DNA from 3 places in the Kitasatospora sp. P5_F3 genome. Region 3 is predicted to be linked to each of the others. Evidence: riboswitches for the same ligand, from Rfam matches in the RefSeq annotation. Region 3 holds a riboswitch; each other region holds the start of a gene.

Region 1 (3,579 bases), on a different contig from region 3:
AGGGAGCAGGCGAGCGCTGCCTCCTCCTCCGGAGTGAGGGTGGTCGGAGCGGCCACCGCGACGGGGGCGGACGGCGCCGGGACGGCGGCGCGGGCGGCACCGGAGGCGGCCTGGGCGATCCGGGTGGCCGGGCGCGAGCGCAGGTAGTAGGTGGTCTTCAGACCGACCTTCCAGGCGTACGCGTACATCGAGCTCAGCTTGCCGATGGTCGGCGCAGCCATGAAGAGGTTCAGCGACTGGCTCTGGTCGATGTACGGCTGCCGGGCGGCGGCCAGGTCGATCAGCGCCCGCTGCGGCAGCTCCCAGGCGGTGCGGTAGAGCGAACGGACCTCGGCGGGCAGCCAGTTGAGGTCCTGCACCGAGCCGTTCGACTCGCGCAGCGCGTCCCGGGTCTGCGCGTCCCAGACGCCCAGCTCCTTGAGGTCGCGGATCAGGTACGGGTTGACCTGGAGGAACTCGCCGGAGAGGGTCTCGCGCTTGAACAGGTTGGACACCTGCGGCTCGATGCACTCGTACACGCCGGCGATCGAGGCGATGGTCGCGGTCGGCGCGATCGCCAGCAGCAGCGAGTTGCGCAGGCCGGTCTCGGCGATGGTGGCGCGCAGCGCGTCCCATCGGTCGGCCCACTGCGGCGCGGTCTCGAAGTGGTCGATGTGCAGCTGGCCGCGGGCGGCGCGGGTCTCCGCGTACGCCTCGTGCCGGCCGAGCTGGACGGCCAGCTCGCTGGAGCGCTCGTAGGCGACCAGCATGATCCGCTCGGCGATCAGCGTGGAGAGCTGCTTGGCCTCGGCCGAGTCGAAGTCCAGCCGGAGCTGGAAGAAGACGTCCTGAAGGCCCATCACGCCGAGGCCGACCGGGCGCCAGCGGGAGTTGGAGGTGCCGGCCTCGGGGGTCGGGTAGAAGTTGATGTCGATGACCCGGTCCAGGAAGGTCACGGCGGTGCGCACGGTGGCGTCCAGCCGGTCCCAGTCCATGGAGTTGAGCAGGTCGGCGGCGGTGGCGCCGATCGCGACGTGCGCACCGAGGTTGACCGAGCCGAGGTTGCAGACCGCGGTCTCGGAGTCGTCGGTGACCTCCAGGATCTCGGTGCAGAGGTTCGAGGAGTGCACGGTGCGGCCGGGCACGGCGGTCTGGTTGGCGGCCCGGTTGGCGGCGTCCTTGAAGGTCATCCAGCCGTTGCCGGTGGTGGCCAGGGTGCGCATCATCCGGGCGTACAGGGTCTGCGCCGGGATGGTGCGGACGGCCTTGCCCTCGGCTTCGGCCTTCAGGTAGGCGGCGTCGAAGTCGGCGCCCCAGAGGTCGACCAGCTCGGGCACGTCGGCGGGGGAGAACAGCGACCAGTCGGCGTTGGCGTTCACCCGGCGCATGAACTCGTCCGGGATCCAGTGCGCGAGGTTCAGGTTGTGCGTACGCCGCGCCTCCTCGCCGGTGTTGTCGCGGAGCTCCAGGAACTCCTCGATGTCGGCGTGCCAGGTCTCCAGGTACACGCAGGCGGCGCCCTTGCGGCGGCCGCCCTGGTTCACCGCGGCGACCGAGGAGTCCAGGGTGCGCAGGAACGGGACGATGCCGTTGGACTTGCCGTTGGTGCCGCGGATCAGGCTGCCGCGCGAACGGATCCGGCTGTAGGAGAGGCCGATGCCGCCGGCGTGCTTGGAGAGCCGGGCGATCTGCGCGTAGCGGCTGTAGATCGAGTCCAGGTTGTCCAGCGGCGAGTCCAGCAGGTAGCAGGAGGACATCTGCGGGTGCTTGGTGCCGGAGTTGAAGAGCGTCGGCGAGGAGGTCAGGTACTCCAGGCGGCTCATCAGGGTGTAGAGCTCGGCCACCTCGGCCACCGACTGCTCGGTGTCACCGACCGCGAGACCGGCCGCGACCCGGAGCAGGAAGTGCTGCGGGGTCTCGATCACCTTGCGGGTGATCGGGTGGCGCAGCAGGTACCGGGACTGCACGGTGCGCAGGCCGAAGTACTCGAAGCGGTCGTCGCCCTGCTGGTCGATCAGGGCGTCGAAAGCGTCGGAGTGCTTGGCCACGAACGCGGCGGTGACGTCGCCGATCAGGCCCTCGGTGTGGCCGACCACGATCGAGGCGGAGAAGGAGACGGCGCCCTGGCCGATCGCCTCGTCCTGGATCTCCAGGGCGAGCAGGCGGGCGGCGAGCTTCGAGTACTGCGGGTCCTCGGCGATCATCGAGGCGGCAGCTTCCACGGCCAGTCCGCGCAGCTCGGCGAAGTCCGAGTTGGCGTTCCGGCCGCGCAGCGCAGCGGCCGCGACGTGGCCGGGGTCCACCTGGGGCAGGTCGATGCTGCGGTCGGTGAGCAGCCGAAGCAGCGCAGCACCAGGGTCGGTGTGAGCGGAGTCGGCAGAACCCTGGGAGGGCAGGGCAACTGAGGCAGCGATGGTCAAGGCGCTTCTCTCCTGGCGGCGGCGGTCGGCGAGGGGCTACCGGACCGTCAGGGCACAGGGGAGCGGCGCGGAACACCTGACGGCGCGCGCGAATACCCCCCCGGCCCGCCCGCGAGGCCCGGATGTCACTGCTGTGCTGAATGGCGTCTGCGGGGAAGCCGTGTCGCACACCGTCGGCAGGTCCTCGGACTCACGGGCGCCCCTTGGGCCGCGCGCTCACCGCTGCGGGGCAGTCCCGGAATCACACCGGGTTCCCCTGCTTCGACAGCGAGAGCGAGCATACATGTAGTGGCACCCTGCCGACGTGACCCCACATCTTGTGCGCGCAGTGTGTCGGGCTGACTCCTCGTCGGGTTCGGGGACGACGCCGTCGGATCGGTCGGCGGACGGTCGGCGCACACTGCCCGGGCACAAAACAGTCACCGATCGGCCCTGCGTCGGCGCTTTGGATTACTATCTCGCCTCATGAGCGAGGGAACGGGTACGCCGACCGGTCAGCAGCCCGAACAGCCGATACCGGGCCAGCCGGTCCCGCAGCCTCCGTACCCGCAGCCGGGGCCGGGGCAGCCGGGTGGCATGTATCTGCCGCAGCAGGCCCCGTGGCAGCAACAGCAGCAGTTCGGCGGGCCGGTTGAGCCCGACTGGGCCGATCTGGCGGACCGTCACGAGCAGGAGTCCCGCAAGCGCCGTCGGCGCCTGATCGGTGGCGTCGTCGTCGCCGTCCTGGTGGTCGGCGCCCTGACCGCCACCGGTGTGGTGATCGCGGGCAAGCGCGGGGAGGAGCCCAAGCCCGGCCCGACCACAGCCGTCTCCTCGCCGGCGGCCTCTCCCGCGAAGCCCACCCCATCGCCGAAGGCCGCCGACCTGTTGGCGAGTACGGCCACCGACAAGGGGCCGACCGATGCCGCAGCCCTCTTCCCGGCCCAGACCAGGACGATCGACGGCCGGACCTGGACCCGACTGGTCACGGACAGCGACGCCGCCTGCGGCACGACGACGGGCGGGCTGGGCAAGGTCCTGGTCGGCGCTTCCTGCCGGGGCCTGGTGCGCGCCAGCTACGTCTCCGAGGGCAGCGTGGTGACGGTCGGAATCGCGGTGTTCGAGAAGAAGGAGAGCGCCGACGCGGTGCTGGCCAAGCATGTCGGGGCGATCCAGGGGCTGGTCGAGAAGGGCGCCAACT
Region 2 (3,579 bases), on a different contig from region 3:
CTTACTTGACCACGACGGCGGCGGCGAGCTTGGACAGCGGCTCGGCGAGCGCGTTGACGGCGTCCGAGAAGGCCTTCCGCTCCGGCTCGGCGACCTTGTCGTACGAGGTGTAGCTGTCGCCCTGCTTGTACTTGGCGAGCATCGCCTGCAGCGCGGCGAACTCCTGGTCCAGGGTCTTGGCCAGCTCCGGGTCCTTCTCGGCGGCGACCGGCTTGATCAGCTCGTACGCCTTCAGCGCGCCCTCGACGTTGCCCGCGAAGTCGGACAGGTCGGTGTGGCTGTAGCGGTCCTCCTCGCCGGTGACCTTGCCGGTGGCGACCTCGTCCAGCAGCTCCTTGGCACCGTTGGCCATGCTGGTGGCGGTGATGTCGGCGGTGCCGACCACCTTCTGCCACTCCTTCAGGTCGCTGACCAGCTGGTCGGCAAGCTTCTTGTCGGCATCGGTGATCGCGCCGGCCTCCCAGAGCGACTTCTCCAGCTTGTGCCAGCCGGTCCACTCCTGGCCGGGCTCCAGGCCGTCCTCGCGGACGTCGGTCTTCGGGTCGATGTCACCGAAGCTCTCGGCCACCGGCTCGGTCCGCTCCCAGCCGACCCGGGACGGGGCGAAGGCCGCCTTGGCGCCCTCCAGGTCCCCGGCCTTGATCGCGTCGGCGAACTTCTGCACCAGCGGGATGGTGGCGTCGGCCTGCTCCTGCACGTACTTGCGGTAGTCGGCGACCGCCTTGTCCAGGCGCGGGTCACCCTTGGCCGGGGCGCCGGCACCGGTCACGGTGATCTTCTGCCGGATGCCGTCGCCGGTCATGCCCGGCTTGCAGGCGACCTCGTACTCGCCGGCCTTGATCTCGGAGGTGATGGCGGCCTTGGTGCCGGGCCCGATGTTCTCCCGCTCGGCCACGATCTTGTCGCCCGCGGCGTAGACGTAGACCTCGGTGACCTTGGAACCCTTGTTCTGCACCGCGAAGTTGACCGCACCGGCCGGGAAGCTGGTCTTCGACAGCTCGCAGGAGCTGTCCGAGGCGTTCACCTGGATCGCACCGTCCGAGGAGACGTCCTTCTTCTGCTCGGTGCAGGCGGTCAGCGCGGCTCCGGCCACTGCGAGAGAGAGCAGCGCGGCGAGGTGCGGGCGACGGACGGGCATCAGGACTCCACGGACGGGGACGGCTTGAGGGACGGGCGGAGGCTACTTAGGACACCCTCACCCAGGAGTAAGCTAAGCCATGCCTAAGCACTTGCCCACACCGGGGGTGGTCACAGATCGGCAAAGACCCCCGGGCGGCTTTTCTGACGGACTGTCGGACGGAGGGTCTAGGGTGGTCCGTGCAGCTGGTTCGCCCTGTCCGCCAGGCAGGGTGTCGCAAGAGGGAATCCGGTGTGAGTCCGGAACTGCCCCGCAGCGGTGAGTGGGAACGAAAGCCGTCAACTAGCACTGGACGCAAGCGCGTTCGGGAAGCGACGGCCGGTAGGAGCCGGTACCCGGCGAGCCCGCGAGTCCGAAGACCTGCCACTGCCCACGCGCCCGCGACCGGCGGAGCGTGGCCTCACACCGGGACCTCGTGGGCGGGTCGGCGGCGGCACGGGCAGCTCCTTGACGGATCGCCCGGTCCTTCGTGTACCCGCGCCTCCTGGCCCGCGCGAACTCGCGAAGGAGAGTTCCGTGACCGGCATCACCCCCACCACCGTCGCCACCCTGCACGGCTACCCCCGGCAGGGCCCCGACCGTGAGTTGAAGAAGGCCGTCGAGCGCCACTGGTCCGGCCGCAGCAGCGCCGCCGAGCTGCTCGCCACCGCCGCCGAACTGCGCCGGAAGACCTTCACCGCCCTCGCCGGGGCCAGCCTCGGCGAACTGCCCAGCAATCACTTCTCGCTGTATGACCACGTGCTGGACGCGGCCTGGATGCTCGGCGCGATCCCGCCCCGGCACGCGGCGCTCGCCCCGGCCGACAGCACCGACGCCGACGCTGACGCCGAGCAGCGGCTCGCGGTCTACTTCGCGATGGCCCGGGGCACCGCCGAGGCGGCGCCGCTGGAGATGACCAAGTGGTTCGACACCAACTACCACTACCTGGTGCCCGAGCTCGGCCCCGACAGTGTGTTCCGGGCCGACCCGGCCAAGCCGCTGGCCGAGTTCGCCGAGGCCAGGGCGGCCGGGCTGACCACCCGTCCGGTACTGCTCGGGCCGGTCACCTTCCTGCTGCTGGCCAAGCCCGCCGAGGGCGTGGCCGCCGACTTCCAGCCGCTCACCCTGCTGGACCGGCTGCTGCCGGTGTACGCCGAACTGCTCGCCACCCTGCGGGCGGCCGGCGCCGACTGGGTCCAGCTGGACGAGCCCGCGCTGGTCCAGGACCGCACCCCGGCCGAGCTGAACGCCGCCGCCCGCGCCTACCGCGACCTGGGCGCCCTGACCGACCGTCCGAAGCTGCTGGTGGCGTCCTACTTCGACGCCCTCGGCGAGGCGCTGCCGGTGCTCGCCAAGGCCCCGGTGGAGGGCCTGGCGCTGGACTTCACCGGCCCCGCCGCCGCCAACCTGCCCGCGCTGGCCGCACTCGGCGGCCTGCCGGGCAAGCGGCTGATCGCGGGCGTGATCGACGGCCGCAACGTCTGGGCCGCCGACCTGGAGCAGGCCTTGGCCACCCTGGTCCCGCTGCTCGGACTGGCCGGGCGGGTCGACGTGGCACCGTCCTGCTCGCTGCTGCACGTGCCGCTGGACGCGGGCCTGGAGCGGGAGTTGGACCCACAGGTGCAGCGCTGGCTGGCCTTCGCCCGGCAGAAGGTGACCGAGACGGTCACGCTGGCCCGGGCCCTCACCGAGGGCCGGGACGCGGTCGCCCCGCAGCTGGCCGCCAACCGGGCCGCCCGCGCCTCCCGGAGCGCCTCCGCGCTCACCCACGACCCTGCGGTCCGGGCCCGCTGCGCCACCGTCACCCCCGGGGACGCCCGGCGGGCCGCCCCGTACCCCGAGCGTGCCGCCGCCCAGCAGGCCAGGCTCGGCCTGCCCCCACTGCCGACCACCACGATCGGCTCCTTCCCGCAGACCGACGCGCTCCGGGCCGCCCGCGCCGAGCTGCGCTCGGGCCGGCTCGACCGGGCCGCGTACGAGGAGCGGATCGCCGCCGAGGTGGGCGAGGTGATCGCCTTCCAGGAGCTGGCCGGTCTGGACGTGCTGGTGCACGGCGAGCCCGAACGCAACGACATGGTGCAGTACTTCGCCGAGCAGCTGACCGGCTTCCTGACCACCCGGCACGGCTGGGTGCAGTCCTACGGCAGCCGGTACGTCCGGCCGCCGGTGATCGCGGGCGACGTGGCCAGGCCCGCCCCGATGACGGTCGAGTGGTTCCGTACCGCGCAGGCCCTGACGGAGCGTCCGGTCAAGGGCATGCTGACCGGCCCGGTCACCATGCTGGCCTGGTCGTTCGTCCGGGACGACCAGCCGCTCGCGGACACCGCCCGGCAGGTCGCGCTGGCCCTGCGGGACGAGGTGGCCGACCTGGAGGCGGCCGGCGCGGCGGTGATCCAGGTGGATGAGCCCGCGCTGCGCGAGACGCTGCCGCTGCGCCGGGCCGCCCATGCCGGCTACCTGGC
Region 3 (3,579 bases):
ACCGATCCGCTCGGCGGCCTGCTCCTGGGACAGCTCGCGGGCCACCCGGAAGTCCCGCAGGGTGGCCGGTGCGGTGCCCATCAGCTGGGCGGGCGGACACCAGAGGGCCCGGGCCAGCGCGATGAACTCCTCCTCGGACGGCCGGAACTCACCGGTCTCCCAGCCGATCACGTGCATCGGCAGCAGACGGACGCCGTGCGCGGCCATTCCTTCGGCGACCTGATCCGGGGTCAGGCCGAGGCCGGCCCGGTGGGACCGCGCCGCAGTCGGCGAGAAGGGCACGGGGGMGGGGGCGGGCGGTCTTCGTCGCATGCCACCAGACGCTAGGCCCGGGCGGGCTGCCCGAGCACCCGCTGAACACACGAAGCCCCTGGGGGCGCTCTGCCGGGGCATTGGCGATTCCTACAGCCGCTGACGCCTGATCAGCCCTCGTACTCGGAGGTAGCCACGTTGCAGGGCTGCACTGTTGGCAGGTGCTTGAGCATCTACGGTCAGGGGCTCGGGGAACTGCGAGGAGATCTGGCGCCGGGGTCACTGCGAAAGTGCCTGACCATCCACATAGGTGCAACGCTCCAGAGGTCGGCGTCGCAGTTCCCCGAGCCCCTGATGGCTGAGCCCGGAGCGCAGGTGGCTTCAGCGCTTGCCGAAGAGCTCGTCCAGGGTGGCCGGGGTCGGCACTTCGCCGGTCGGGGTGAGCTGGTCGACGGCGGTGGGGAGCTGGGCGGCGAGTTGCTCGGCGACCTGCTCGCGGGAGAGGCCGGACTGTTCGGCCAGGTCGTCCAGCTCGCGGTCGGGCAGGGCGGCGGCGAGTTCGGCGCCGGTGACCGGGTGGTTGTCGCCGGTGCCGACCCAGGACTGGGCCTGGGAGCCGAGGCCGCCCTGGGTCAGCTGTTGGAGCAGTGCGCCGAGACCGCCCGCCGCCCCCTGGCCGCCGCCGAGTGCGCCGAGCAGCATGGCCAGCAGGTTGCCCCCACTGCCTGCGCTACCGCCCGTGCCGCCGAGCAGACCCCCGAGAAGCTTGCCGAGATCGGTCATGACCGTCCTCCAGTTCGGGCGCGGACCGACGCCGCGCCAGGGCCAGCTTCACCCGCCCGGGAGCACCCCGCTCGGTGGGGCGAACAGACGTGTGACCAACCCCTCCGCGCCCTCTGTTGACTGCCTGTCCGGCCGCGTGATGGGATCCTTCAGCCAAACGGAGGCAAGTAGAGGAAGCCGGTGCGAGTCCGGCGCGGTCCCGCCACTGTCACCGGGGAGCACTCTCGACATATGGTCACGACGGCCCGCTGCGGCGGCTGTTGGAAGGCCCGAGGGTGTGTCGGACCCGGAAGCCAGGAGACTCTCACCCCCGGTACGTCGATCCAGGGCGCGGACCCTGAGTGAGGACACCCACGCCATGCCGGCCACCCAGGACCGAGCCGACCCGTCGCCGTCGTGCGCCGACTGACCCCCGCGCTCCCGTTCCTGCTCGGATCCGTCGCCGGCTACCTGGCCGACGCGCGGTTCGCCGACCCCCGTCGGGGTCACCCCGTCGCCGTCTTCGGCTCCGCCGCCACCCGGCTGGAGCGCCGCCTCTGGCGTGACCACCGTCCGGCCGGCGCCGCGTACACCGCCGCCTGTGTGGGCACCGTCGCGGCCGGGGCGGTGCTCGCCGAGCGCGCCCTGCGCCGGGCGCCGCTGGCCCGGGCCTGCCTGGCCGCCGCCGCGACCTGGACGGTGCTGGGCGGCACCTCGCTGACCCGGGAGGCCCGCACCATCGGCCGCTCGCTGGCGGCGGACGACCTGGCGGCCGCCCGGGAGCGGCTGCCGCACCTGTGCGGCCGGGACCCGAGCGCGCTGGACGGGCCGCAGATCGCCCGCGCGGTGGTGGAGTCCGTCGCCGAGAACACCGCCGACGCCGTGGTGAACGCGCTCACCTGGGGCGCGCTGGCCGGTACGCCCGGTCTGCTCGCCTTCCGGGCCGTCAACACCCTGGACGCGATGGTCGGTCACCGCTCCCCGCGCCACCTGCGGTTCGGCTGGGCGTCGGCCCGGCTGGACGACCTGGCGGGCTGGCCGGGCGCCCGGCTGACCGCACTGCTCACCGTGGCGGCCGCGGCCGAGCCGCGGACCGCCTGGCGGGTCTGGCGCCGTGACGGCTCGTCACACCCGAGCCCCAACGCCGGGCAGGCCGAGTCGGCCTTCGCCGGGGCGCTCGGGGTGCGGCTGGGCGGCACGCTCCAGTACGGGGAGCGAGTCGAGCACCGGCCCGTACTCGGCGGCGAGCTGCGGCCGGTGACGGTCGATGACATCGAGCGGGCCTGCGCGCTGTCCCGGCGGGTCGGAGCCCTGGCGCTGGCGGTCACCGTGACCGGCCGGGCCCTGTACGCGTGGAGGAAGTCGTGAGCGGTTCACTGCTGGTCGCCGGAACGACCTCGGACGCGGGCAAGAGCGTGGTCACCGCGGGCATCTGCCGCTGGCTGGCCCGACAGGGCGTCAGGGTGGCCCCGTTCAAGGCGCAGAACATGTCGCTGAACTCCTTCGTCACCGCCGACGGCGCCGAGATCGGCCGCGCCCAGGCGATGCAGGCGCAGGCCGCCCGGGTGGAGCCGGAGGCGGCGATGAACCCGGTGCTGCTCAAGCCCGGTGCGGACGGCCGCAGCCAGGTGGTGCTGCTCGGCCGGGCGGTCGCCGAGGTCGGCGCGCTGGACTACCGCGAGCGCAAGCCCGTCCTGCTGGAGCGGGCGTTGGAGTGCCTGGCCGACCTGCGCAGCCGGTACGAGGTGGTGGTCTGCGAGGGCGCCGGCTCGCCCGCCGAGATCAACCTGCGGGACCGGGACATCGCCAACATGGGCCTGGCCACGGCGGCGAGGCTGCCCGTGGTGGTGGTCGGCGACATCGACCGGGGCGGGGTGTTCGCCGCGATGTACGGGACGCTGGCGCTGCTCTCGGCGGAGGACCAGGCGCTGGTGGCGGGCTGGTTCGTGAACAAGTTCCGGGGCGACGCCCGGCTGCTGGCGCCCGGCCTGGAGATGCTGCGCGAGCTGACGGGCCGTCCGGTGCTCGGCACCCTGCCGATGCTCTCCGGCCTGTGGCTGGACGCCGAGGACTCGCTCGACCTGACCACGGTGGTGGACCAGGGTTCGGTGCGCGGCCCGGTCGGGGCGGACGTGCTGCGGGTCGCGGTGGTCCGCTTCCCGAGGCTGTCGAACTTCACCGACCTGGACGCGCTGGCCCAGGAGCCGGGCGTGCTGGTGCGCTGGGCCACCCGGGCCGAGGAGCTGGCCGACGCCGACCTGGTGGTGCTGCCCGGCACCCGGGCCACCGTGGCCGACCTGGCCTGGCTGCGCGAGCGCGGGATCGAGCCGGTGCTGAAGGCGCGGGCGGCGGCCGGGCTGCCGGTGCTCGGGGTGTGCGGCGGGTACCAGATGCTCGGTCAGCTGATCGAGGATCAGGTGGAGTCGAAGGCGGGCACCGTCCAGGGGCTCAGCCTGCTGCCGACCCGGGTGGTGTTCGGCCGGGAGAAGGTGCTGGCCCGGCCGGTCGGCGAGGCTTTCGGCGAGCGGGTGGAGGGGTACGAGATCCACCACGGGGTGGTGACCG

Evidence for each region. Region 3 has a riboswitch for cobalamin ahead of ACXJMZ_RS19445 (cobalamin biosynthesis protein). Riboswitches for the same ligand answer to the same signal wherever they lie in the genome.
Region 1: another riboswitch for cobalamin. It lies ahead of ACXJMZ_RS25760 (ribonucleoside-diphosphate reductase subunit alpha); the one in region 3 lies ahead of ACXJMZ_RS19445 (cobalamin biosynthesis protein).
Region 2: another riboswitch for cobalamin. It lies ahead of metE (5-methyltetrahydropteroyltriglutamate--homocysteine S-methyltransferase); the one in region 3 lies ahead of ACXJMZ_RS19445 (cobalamin biosynthesis protein).

What each region holds. Positions count from the first base shown of each region.
Region 1 covers NZ_JBFUMY010000050.1:61,776-65,354, forward strand. Annotated here, with positions in the region: gene ACXJMZ_RS25760 (ribonucleoside-diphosphate reductase subunit alpha) at 1-2,399, opposite strand, end outside; cobalamin riboswitch at 2,558-2,718, opposite strand; gene ACXJMZ_RS25765 (hypothetical protein) at 2,865-3,579, shown strand, end outside.
Region 2 covers NZ_JBFUMY010000064.1:7,349-10,927, reverse strand. Annotated here, with positions in the region: gene efeO (iron uptake system protein EfeO) at 2-1,138, opposite strand; cobalamin riboswitch at 1,307-1,520, shown strand; gene metE (5-methyltetrahydropteroyltriglutamate--homocysteine S-methyltransferase) at 1,655-3,579, shown strand, end outside.
Region 3 covers NZ_JBFUMY010000031.1:83,938-87,516, forward strand. Annotated here, with positions in the region: gene ACXJMZ_RS19435 (helix-turn-helix domain-containing protein) at 1-312, opposite strand, end outside; gene ACXJMZ_RS19440 (YidB family protein) at 634-1,035, opposite strand; cobalamin riboswitch at 1,159-1,358, shown strand; gene ACXJMZ_RS19445 (cobalamin biosynthesis protein) at 1,441-2,382, shown strand; gene ACXJMZ_RS19450 (cobyric acid synthase) at 2,379-3,579, shown strand, end outside.